DNA from 3 places in the Clostridium fungisolvens genome. Region 3 is predicted to be linked to each of the others. Evidence: riboswitches for the same ligand, from Rfam matches in the RefSeq annotation. Region 3 holds a riboswitch; each other region holds the start of a gene.
What was found. Region 3 has a riboswitch for S-adenosylmethionine ahead of bsdtw1_RS16325 (methionine ABC transporter ATP-binding protein). Riboswitches for the same ligand answer to the same signal wherever they lie in the genome.

Region 1: linked by a shared signal. The riboswitch ahead of bsdtw1_RS18555 (epoxyqueuosine reductase) and the one ahead of bsdtw1_RS16325 (methionine ABC transporter ATP-binding protein) in region 3 are both predicted to bind S-adenosylmethionine.
Region 2: linked by a shared signal. The riboswitch ahead of bsdtw1_RS13580 (hypothetical protein) and the one ahead of bsdtw1_RS16325 (methionine ABC transporter ATP-binding protein) in region 3 are both predicted to bind S-adenosylmethionine.

Annotation. Positions count from the first base shown of each region.
Region 1 covers NZ_BLZR01000001.1:4,195,574-4,198,859, reverse strand. The annotation lists gene gpmA (2,3-diphosphoglycerate-dependent phosphoglycerate mutase) at 1-350, shown strand, start outside; gene bsdtw1_RS18565 (zinc ribbon domain-containing protein) at 395-631, opposite strand; gene bsdtw1_RS18560 (TetR/AcrR family transcriptional regulator) at 652-1,239, opposite strand; SAM riboswitch class I at 1,399-1,504, shown strand; gene bsdtw1_RS18555 (epoxyqueuosine reductase) at 1,779-2,618, shown strand; gene bsdtw1_RS18550 (trans-sulfuration enzyme family protein) at 2,684-3,286, shown strand, end outside.
Region 2 covers NZ_BLZR01000001.1:3,091,811-3,095,096, reverse strand. The annotation lists gene spo0A (sporulation transcription factor Spo0A) at 1-305, shown strand, start outside; gene bsdtw1_RS13585 (MerR family transcriptional regulator) at 653-1,099, shown strand; SAM riboswitch class I at 1,619-1,719, shown strand; gene bsdtw1_RS13580 (hypothetical protein) at 1,823-2,176, shown strand; gene bsdtw1_RS13575 (NUDIX hydrolase) at 2,373-2,897, shown strand; gene spoIIM (stage II sporulation protein M) at 3,014-3,286, shown strand, end outside.
Region 3 covers NZ_BLZR01000001.1:3,715,592-3,718,877, forward strand. The annotation lists gene bsdtw1_RS16320 (methionine ABC transporter permease) at 1-515, opposite strand, end outside; gene bsdtw1_RS16325 (methionine ABC transporter ATP-binding protein) at 508-1,473, opposite strand; SAM riboswitch class I at 1,574-1,689, opposite strand; gene bsdtw1_RS16330 (MFS transporter) at 1,881-3,116, opposite strand; gene bsdtw1_RS16335 (sulfite exporter TauE/SafE family protein) at 3,233-3,286, shown strand, end outside.

The DNA.
Region 1 (3,286 bases), 480 kb from region 3:
ATAAAGGATTGTCAGAAGAGCAATTACCACTAACAGAGAACTTAGCTGACACTGAAAAGAGAGTGTTACAGGACTGGTTTCAGGAAATTGTTCCTGCTTTAAAAGAAGATAAGAAGGTTATAATAGCTGCTCATGGTAATACTTTAAGAGCTTTGGTTAAATATTTAGATAATATATCTAGTGACGGTATAGCAAGTCTTAACATACCAACAGGAACACCTTTGGTATATGAACTTAATGACGATCTAACTCCAATTAGACATTACTATCTATCATTAGACGGAAAGCTTCCAGAAATGGCAATTCCTAAAGATATTAATGAAAGCAAACAATTAGTAGGAAAAGTATAAGATAATAAGGCTTTTGCATAATTAAATGCAAAAGCCTTATTACTTTATTTTTGCCAAGCTGGAAGCTTAGCCATCATTGATTTTGCAACTTCATTAGCAACATTAGTGTCTAATCCCTGAGTTTTGATTATGAAGTTAGTTAATGAACTAAGTTTTTCCTCATAAGATTGCATTGCTCCATCAGGACGTGCACAATATTTACAATAATCCTTTCGTTCATCTTTACTAGCGAAATCTTCGACTGTTTCCATAGGCATTCCACATGCGATACAAGTTTTCATTTAATAACTACCTCCTAAAATTATATTTTTATCAAGTTAATGTAATGATGTAATAATTGTGTTCCATAGTTTTTTAGTACAGACTTATTGGGTGAGAAAAGGTCACCATTGGTTAAATAGTAGTGTAGTAATCCAACCCAAGTGTTATAAAGTAAATCAATAGAAAGAGGACGTATGTTTCCAAGAGATATTTCTCTTTCAGCAGCTAAACTAATGTGATGAGAAATAGTTGAGTTGATGCTAATATACACATTACGAACTTCTACAGGTAAAAGTCTTCTTTCGATTATCAGTCTAGTATAAAAAGCTTCAAACTCTGATAACGCAGTTATATGTGCTTTTAATAAATCCTCTAAAGTGCTTTCTTCACTGACCAACTCATGTAGACGAGTTGCAATCTTATTGCCAAATTCATTGATAACAGCTATAAGTAGCTCTTCTTGAGTAGGAAAGTGGGAAAACACAGTGCCGTGAGACACTTTAGCAGCCTTTGCAATATCTATGGTCCTTGTTGATAAAATACCATTTAAGCTAAACTGCTCCATTGCTATTTCTATTAACTTGCTTCTAGTTTCTCTTTTTTGAATTTGTCTTTTATTTTCTGTCATAGTACCACCTTAATTTGATGAGCATAAACTCATTGAGTTACAACTCAATAATAATCTTGTATATAAGTATTGTCAATATGTTTTCATAATAAATTTAGATTATTTTCTTATTGACACAATATAGAAAATATTATATAAATAAAATAATAATTTAATAAAGTCTTATTAAGAGTGGTGGAGGGACTGGCCCTTTGAAACCCAGCAACCAGTATGTTTCATTTGCATACATGGTGCTAAATCCTGCAGCAATGCTGAAAGATAAGGAACGTGTTATAAAAATCTCTTTCAGTGAAGAGATTTTTTTGTTTTTTAGGAGTTATAATTTTTTTTAATCTTTACGATAAGTTTTTTTTAAGGAGGGAAGATTTTTAACGATGATTTACAATTTTATAAAGTCAATTACAGATAACTAAAGGAACTGATTTTGTTTGAAATAAATAATGGTATTTATATATATCCTTGCAATGATTTAACCTTAGAGAACCAGTGTATGCAAATTTTAAAGTTAATTAGTCATAAATAAAGAATGAGGAGTTTTTATGTCTGATATAAATGGAAGTAATAAATTAAAACAAGATATTATAAATAAAGCTAAGGAAATGGGGGCAAATATTATAGGCTTTGCTTCAGTGGATAGATGGGATGAATTTAAAGAAACATCGCCAGAGTATTTTCCGCAAAATATATGGCCTGAAACGAAGTCAATAATTGTTTTAGGAATACAAATATTTTTGCCAATGCTTGAAACTACACCTTCTATAGTTTACTCGGAATTATATAATACAACTAATAGATTATTAGATGAAACAGCCTATAAGCTAGCGAATTATTTAAATACATTAGGGCATAGAGCCTTTTATTTTCCAAGAGATGGGTATGGAGACATATCTATATTGGTGAAGAAACCAGCGGCTGCCTTTTCACATGTATTGGCAGGAAAGTATGCAGGACTTGGAACTATAGGTTATAACCATACTTTATTAACTAAAGAATTTGGACCTAGAGTTAGATTGGTATCTGTTTTAACTGATGCTGTAATAGAGCCGGATGAACTTTTAAATAAGGATCTTTGTATTAAATGTGAAATGTGTAAGAGATGCTGTCCAGCTAGTGTTTATACTACTACAGAAACACTTATAGCAAATATGGACAAGAAAAAATGTGCGGAATACCATTCAAAGCTTAAGGATGCCTATGCGTATCCCTGCGGTGTATGTATAAAAGTATGTCCTATAGGTGAGGACAGGAAAATATATGGAAACAATGCTAAAAAGTATTTGAATGAAAAACAGGCACTAGCAACTTGTGAAGGAATTGAAGAATATGCAGGATGGATTCATGCTAGAAATCATGGTTCAAAGGAAGTTAAATCTGAATAAAGTTTGGTTATTTTAATTTCAACGAACTCAGAAAAATATAAAGATTAAGATTGGGGGATTTATAAATGAAAGGCAATTTTAGTACAAGACTCACTCACTTAGGAGAAAAAAGTCCTAAATCAGTTTCAAGATCCAAGACTATTCCAATATCAATGACTTCAGTATTTGTGTTTGATGATGTAGAAACTCTTGATAAAGTTTATGATAACGAAGAAGAAGGGTATGTTTACTCAAGAAATGGTAATCCAGGACATGATGCTTTAGAAGAGATAATAGCAGGAATAGACGAAGCAGAAGATGCGCAGGTATTTTCATCTGGAATGGGAGCCATAGCAATGTCGATAGTTGCTAATGTAAAGGCTGGAGATCATATAATAGCAGCAAGTGTCTTATATGGTGGAAGCTACACCTTTTTAAAGCAAGAACTTGCAAAATTTAATGTTGAAGTAACATTTGTAGATGTGGTAAATGAAAGTATTGAACAATATTTTAAACAAAATACTAAGGTGGTATATGTGGAAACTATATCAAACCCATTGATGGAAGTTATTGATATAAAAACTATATCAGAATTGTCGCATAAACATGGTGCAAAGCTTATTGTTGACAATACTTTTGCTACGGGAGTAATATGCCAGCCGTTAAAGCTTGGGGCAGACATTGTTGTA
Region 2 (3,286 bases), 620 kb from region 3:
CTGCTCATATTAAGGGATATATGTACTTGAGAGAAGCTATAAGCATGGTAGTAAATGATATGGAACTATTATCTGCAGTAACAAAAGAATTATATCCTTCTATAGCAAAGAGATATAATACCACTGCAAGTAGAGTTGAAAGAGCTATAAGACATGCTATAGAAGTAGCTTGGGGAAGAGGACAAGTAGATGCTATAAACAAATTATTTGGCTACACTGTTCACAATGATAAGGGTAAGCCAACAAATTCTGAATTTATAGCTATGGTCGCTGATAAATTAAGACTTAAGAATAAAGTGAGCTAATATATTTAAATAGCTTTTGAAATTTGGAATAATTTGAAAGAGTATAAGAGCTTTTTTGGATATATTCAAATTTATAAATTTTAAATAATTTATAATAAGCCTTCTATTTTCACTTAGGTGATGTAGAAGGTTTTTATTTTTAGTATATTTAGCATCTTCTTTATAACCATTTAATTTCAACAATGTTTTAAATATAGAATTTTACAGTACACCATTTATTGATTTTTTTATAATATTTTAACCTAATGCAATAAATTTGAAGGTTAAATAATACCTATGTAGAATATACATAGGTAACATAATAAGTAAATTTTTGTATATGATTTATGATATAAAGGGGAGTTAATATGGGGAAAATATTTAAAGACGGAGAATTAGTGAAAAAAGCTTATAACGCTGTCATAAAAGGCAATGCTATGCCAATAGCAATTGTTATATTAGGAATTTGTTTAGTTTTTAGTGTAAACTCATTAAAAAAATCTATTACAGATGTAGCGAGTTCATCTGAGTTTAATGGTCGGTCTATTGCAAATGGAATGTACGCTATAGCGCAATCAAATTCTAATATAAGTAACGTCATGAACAATCAAAACAACAACTTAATTATGAATGGTAAAACTATGCTTGATTTTGTAGATACCTATAGATATTTAAATATATCAGAAGATGATTTAAATAAACTTGTTGCTAATTCAGATACAAAAATTCCATACCTAAAGGTTAATGGAAAATATATTTTTAATAAAAATGCACTAGACAAATGGCTAGAAACTGCAAGAGTTGAAGTTAAGTAATATGCTATGCAAAGAATGATTTTGAAATAAAATGGTTAATCATCCGATGCTTTAATGAGCTTTCGCAAAGAATTAATATGATTTTGTCATATTCCATGGCTAAAACTGTAAACTCACTACGTTCGAACAGTACAGTTTATTAACGCCATTCCATCTGAAAAAATCATTTAATTCTAATAGCTCGCTCATAGAGCATCTCCTGCTTAACCATTTTATTTCAACTTAATATTTTAGCGGCATTTAATAATATAAAAATGCTAAAATGTAAATAAAGTGCTAACAATTTTGAAACAACAACAATTTAATTGACTTTAAAGTAGAGAAATATTATAATGTAATAAAAGTAAATAATATTTATCAAGAGTTATGGAAGAGGATTAGCTCGTTTGTACCATAACACCAACCTGTTTTATTCAAGGTGGTAATACTAATAAAGATAAGTGGTTTTTTGATTGTAAACTACCTCTTATCGTACGATTAGAGGATTATTTTATTTTTAAGATATAAAATTGAATAGTTTGCTTATAAAGAGTAAGGGAGAGAATGGGCTCGATGAACTTACAGCAACCTACCACGGTGTGGTGCTAATACCTACCATATTTCATATGGGACTATAAGATTGATATAGAGATTATGGCTTCCTTATAGATATAAGGAAGTCTTTTTTAATGTAAAGTAAGGTATAAAATTATTAGCAATTTTTAAATAAAAGGGGAGATATTTGTGAAGGGTTTAAATGAAGTAAAGAAAAGTGGATTTAGCAAAAACTCTTTTTCGGATACAGTAATAAGGAGTAGTGCAAATACAGAAGAATATGTAAGTTATGTTATTTCATTAATAAACAGCAACCTATTTAATGGAGCGGATACAGTAGACTATTTATTAGATGAAGAGAGTCTTTGCCTATATCATGGGCAGAATGAATTTCTAAATATATCGCAGAAGTATGTAGATAACTTTAGACAAAGAGGGAATTTTGCTTTTGATAAATTTATATTAGATATATTGTCGGCCAATGGATTTGATATAAATAAACGTAATAATTACTATAACAAATTGAAAAGAGTATGCATGTAATTGTAGTGTAAGCTTAGAGATAAGCTTATTCTATATTTACTTTTGTGAAAATTTGGTATATTATTTAACTTAAAATGAAATTTAATAAAAATCTTCTATTATAGAAAAATAAAATTTGTATGGATCAATAATATTATTAGTTTTATTAAGAAAAAAGTGAAGATTAATTAAAGATGCGAAAGTTCGGAGGAAAATTATGAGTTTCAAGTTAGATGAAAAAACTTTACAAGAGGATTTGAAATATACTGGAGATTTTATAAAAGTAGTAAGAAGTAGGGTGGAACTTCCAGATGGAAGAGTTGGTCATAGAGATATAGTTAGACACCCAGGGGCTGTGGCAATAGTGGCTATAAAAGATGATGGAATGATCTTAATAGTAGAACAATTTAGAAAACCAGTAGAGAAGATACTTCTTGAGATACCAGCGGGTAAGCTAAATGCTGGTGAAAATCCTATGGAAGCGGCAAAAAGAGAGTTAGAAGAGGAAACTGGTTACGGCTGTACTAACATCCAGTACTTAGGTAAGATAGCAACGGCACCTGGATTTTGTGATGAGTATATAGGGATTTATAAAGCAACAGGACTTACTAAAGGTGAAACAGACTTTGATGATGATGAATTTATAAATCTAAAAGAATTTAGACTAGAAGAATTAAAGGATATGGTAAGGCAAGGTAAAATTGAGGATGGAAAAACTATTGCAGCTCTTCAATTTATATAGATAAAATATTTGTTAAAAAAAGTTCATCTTATATTCACCAAATACATAATTTCTTTAAGTATATCTTGAGAGATTTGAACATAATATTTATTAAGCAAAAAAAGGGGGATAAAAAGATGAACACATTTATTAATAAAATTAATGAAAACTTAAGACAAAATAAATTAATTTACTTAATAATTACTGCGGTATTTATTGTAGGATTAGTTTTAGGAATTTACTCAATACTTTATATGAGCCAAGCTAGTAAAAATGATGTCATGAGTTATTTTAATAGTTTTGTTTCTTCGGTAAGCGATAAGCAGATAAATTATAAAGACTTGATAATTGAATCACTAAAAAACAATTTAATATTCTTCATCGGAATATTATTGTTAGGCTTTATAATA
Region 3 (3,286 bases):
CCAACTGCTCCTGCCATCGCAGAGTATCCAAGGATTGAGATTATTGAAAGTGTTATACCTGATATTATGGAAGGTAACGCTTCTTTAACCATAACCTTAAATATTATCTGCATATTCGAAGCTCCGAAAGACTTAGCAGCTTCAATTAACCCCTTGTCTACTTCCTTTAAAGCACCTTCTATAACTCTTGCTATAAATGGCGCTGCCCCTATTGTTAAAGGAACCAGAGCTGCTGTTTCACCTATACTTTTACCTACTATAAATCTTGTAAGTGGTATTATTGCAACTATTAATATGATGAATGGAAAGCTTCTAAATATATTGATTATAAAATCTAATACACTGTATATTATTCTGTTTGGCTTTAACCCATTCTTATCAGTTACTATAAGTACAATTGCTAGTATAAAGCCTAGTATACTTGCAATAATAGTTGATATTATCACCATATATAGCGACTTTCCTAAAGCTGGTACCAAAACTAGATTAAAAAACTGACTAAAATTATCACTCATTTATAGTAACCTCCCATCCAACATGCTTAGAATCTAAATAGTTTATAATGTCCTGTTCTTTATCTTTACTTACATTAATAACTAATGATCCTAGTACATCATCTCTAAATTTTTCAAGTTTACCCCAAACTATTGAAAAATCGATGTCTAGCTCTCTTGCCATTGAGGTTATTATACTTTGATGCGAGTTATCCTTAGGGAATAATATCTTTATGTTTACTCCTTCAGTTGGCAGTATCTCTTCTTCCCCAAGAAGATTTTTTAAAGCTTTAGTATGTCTTAAGAAAAGCTCTTCAACATTTCCAACTTCAAGAACTTCTCCACCTTCAAGTATTGCTACTCTTTGGCATACTTCTTTAACTACTTCCATCTGATGAGTAACTACAACTATAGTTATCCCAAGTTTTTCATTTATCTCTCTTAAAAGTGATAATATTGATTTAGTTGTTTTAGGATCAAGTGCTGAAGTAGCCTCATCACAAAGAAGAATCTTTGGTTCTAGTGCTAAAGCTCTTGCAATTGCTACCCTCTGCTTTTGTCCACCACTAAGTTGTCTTGGCTTACTTTTTGCTTTGTCTTCTAATCCTACAATCTTTAGAAGTTCATCTACTCTAGTTTTTACTTTAGCCTTTGGTATGCCCCAACATTCCATCGGTAAAGCTATATTGTCATACACATTTTTTCTTTCTAGAAGAGAAAAGTGTTGGAATATCATTCCTAGATCCTTTCTGAAACTTCTCATTTCCTTACCTTTAAGGTCTTTCACTTCTTGTCCACCAACAGTAACACTTCCTGCATTATAGGACTCAAGTCCGTTCAGACATCTAAGCAAGGTTGACTTTCCAGCCCCACTATGGCCAACCAATCCAAATATTTCGCCCTCTTTGATATCTAGATTAATGTCTTTAAGAACTTGTATATCATTGAAACTCTTATTTACACCTTCAATTTTTATCATACAAATCCCCCTAAATTGATTATTAAACAATAATTATTATCATATAAACAGAACAAAAAACGCCCGAGAATAAACTCCGGCGATATAGACCCTGAATTTACTCTCATCTCTCAACGCAAAATGCGTCGCAGGAATTGGCACCATTGTATATGTAAATGAACATATACGGGTTGCCGGGCTTCATCGGGCCAGTCCCTCCACCTCTCTAGATAAGAACGATAATATTTAATTTGTTTTCCATTGATACAACTATAATATCTTTTCCGAATTAAATCAATAGTTTTTTAAATTATTAAGAATATATTATTAATATATGAACATTATTAACAATCTATTAAAGAAACCTTTTACATTACTTTGTTATTTGTTATTTATTTATTAGTATTCCTATTGGAAGCCTGTGTATATTAATTAAGTAACTCTCTATCTAACTTTTCTTGTTTCATAACTAATGTATAAATAATAAATCCTATAATTACAGTAACTACTCCTGATATTATAAAAGCATCAGTTACGCTTAACCATTTGGATATCACTCCCTCAAACAAGCTTCCTAGTGGTGTTGCCCCTGCAAACACCATTGCATATACACTCATTACTCTTCCTCTAAATTCATTTTTGGACTTCAATTGAATTGTAGAATTAGCAGTTGTTGAAAATAACACATTAAATACCCCTGCAATAAACAATGTTACGATAGATATTCCATAATCTTTAAATACTCCTATAAATACTAACATTATAGATATCACTGCTCCTGCCAAAAACATAATTTTTCTTTTTGGTCCTCTACTTCTAGTTGCAACAGTAAAAGCAGAAATCATCGACCCAAGCCCCATTGCAGACATAAGATATCCATATCCATCAGAGTCCATATTCAGAACTTGTTTTGCGAGTAGCGGTATTAAAACACTATAATTCATAGCAAAGGTAGATACAAAAAACACTAACAATATTGTAAAGAGTATATCTTTAGAATTGAAGACATATTTTAGTCCTTCTTTTATATCTAACATCATATTTTTCTTCTCAGCATTTTGCTTTGGCTCACCGCTAACTGAAATCATATAAATACCATATACTAAAGGTATAAAACTAATTGCGTTTAATAAGAAGCAAATGAAAAAGCCAAAGAATTTAATCATTATTCCTGCAACTGCTGGTCCAACCATTCTAGCTGCATTAAACACAGTTGAATTTAATGCTATTGCATTCATCAAATCTTCTTTTCCTACAAGTTCTATCATAAAAGACTGTCTCGCTGGCATGTCTACAGCATTACAGCACCCTAGAATAGCTGCCAGAACAAGAATATGCCAATATTGTATCTGATGAGTAAACACTAAAAAGGTTAGTATAAAGGCTAGTATTCCCATTATGGACTGAGTGATAAGTAATATCTTCTTCTTAGGATAATTATCAATCAAGGCACCTGCAAATAATGAAAATAATAAAACTGGAGTAAATTGCAGTGCACTTACAAAACTTAGTTTAAGAGCAGAATCAGTTAAAGTTACTACAAGCCAAGACTGTCCTGCATTTTGCATCCATGTTCCTATAAGTGAAACTACGGATCCCATAAAAAAGAATCTGAAATCTCTATGTTTTAATGCCCCAAGGGTAAACCTCCCCCTTTTATTCATTGCTTATCCCTTCTTCCTTTACCTACGATAAAATCTTTTTAACGTCATATTTAAAATTATTACAAACTATGATAATATTTTCAATTGAGGGATAGTTCATAAGGGGGATATTTATATTGATTAGTTTAATTTTACTCTGTATTTCAGGTTTTATCGCAGCATTCGTTGAC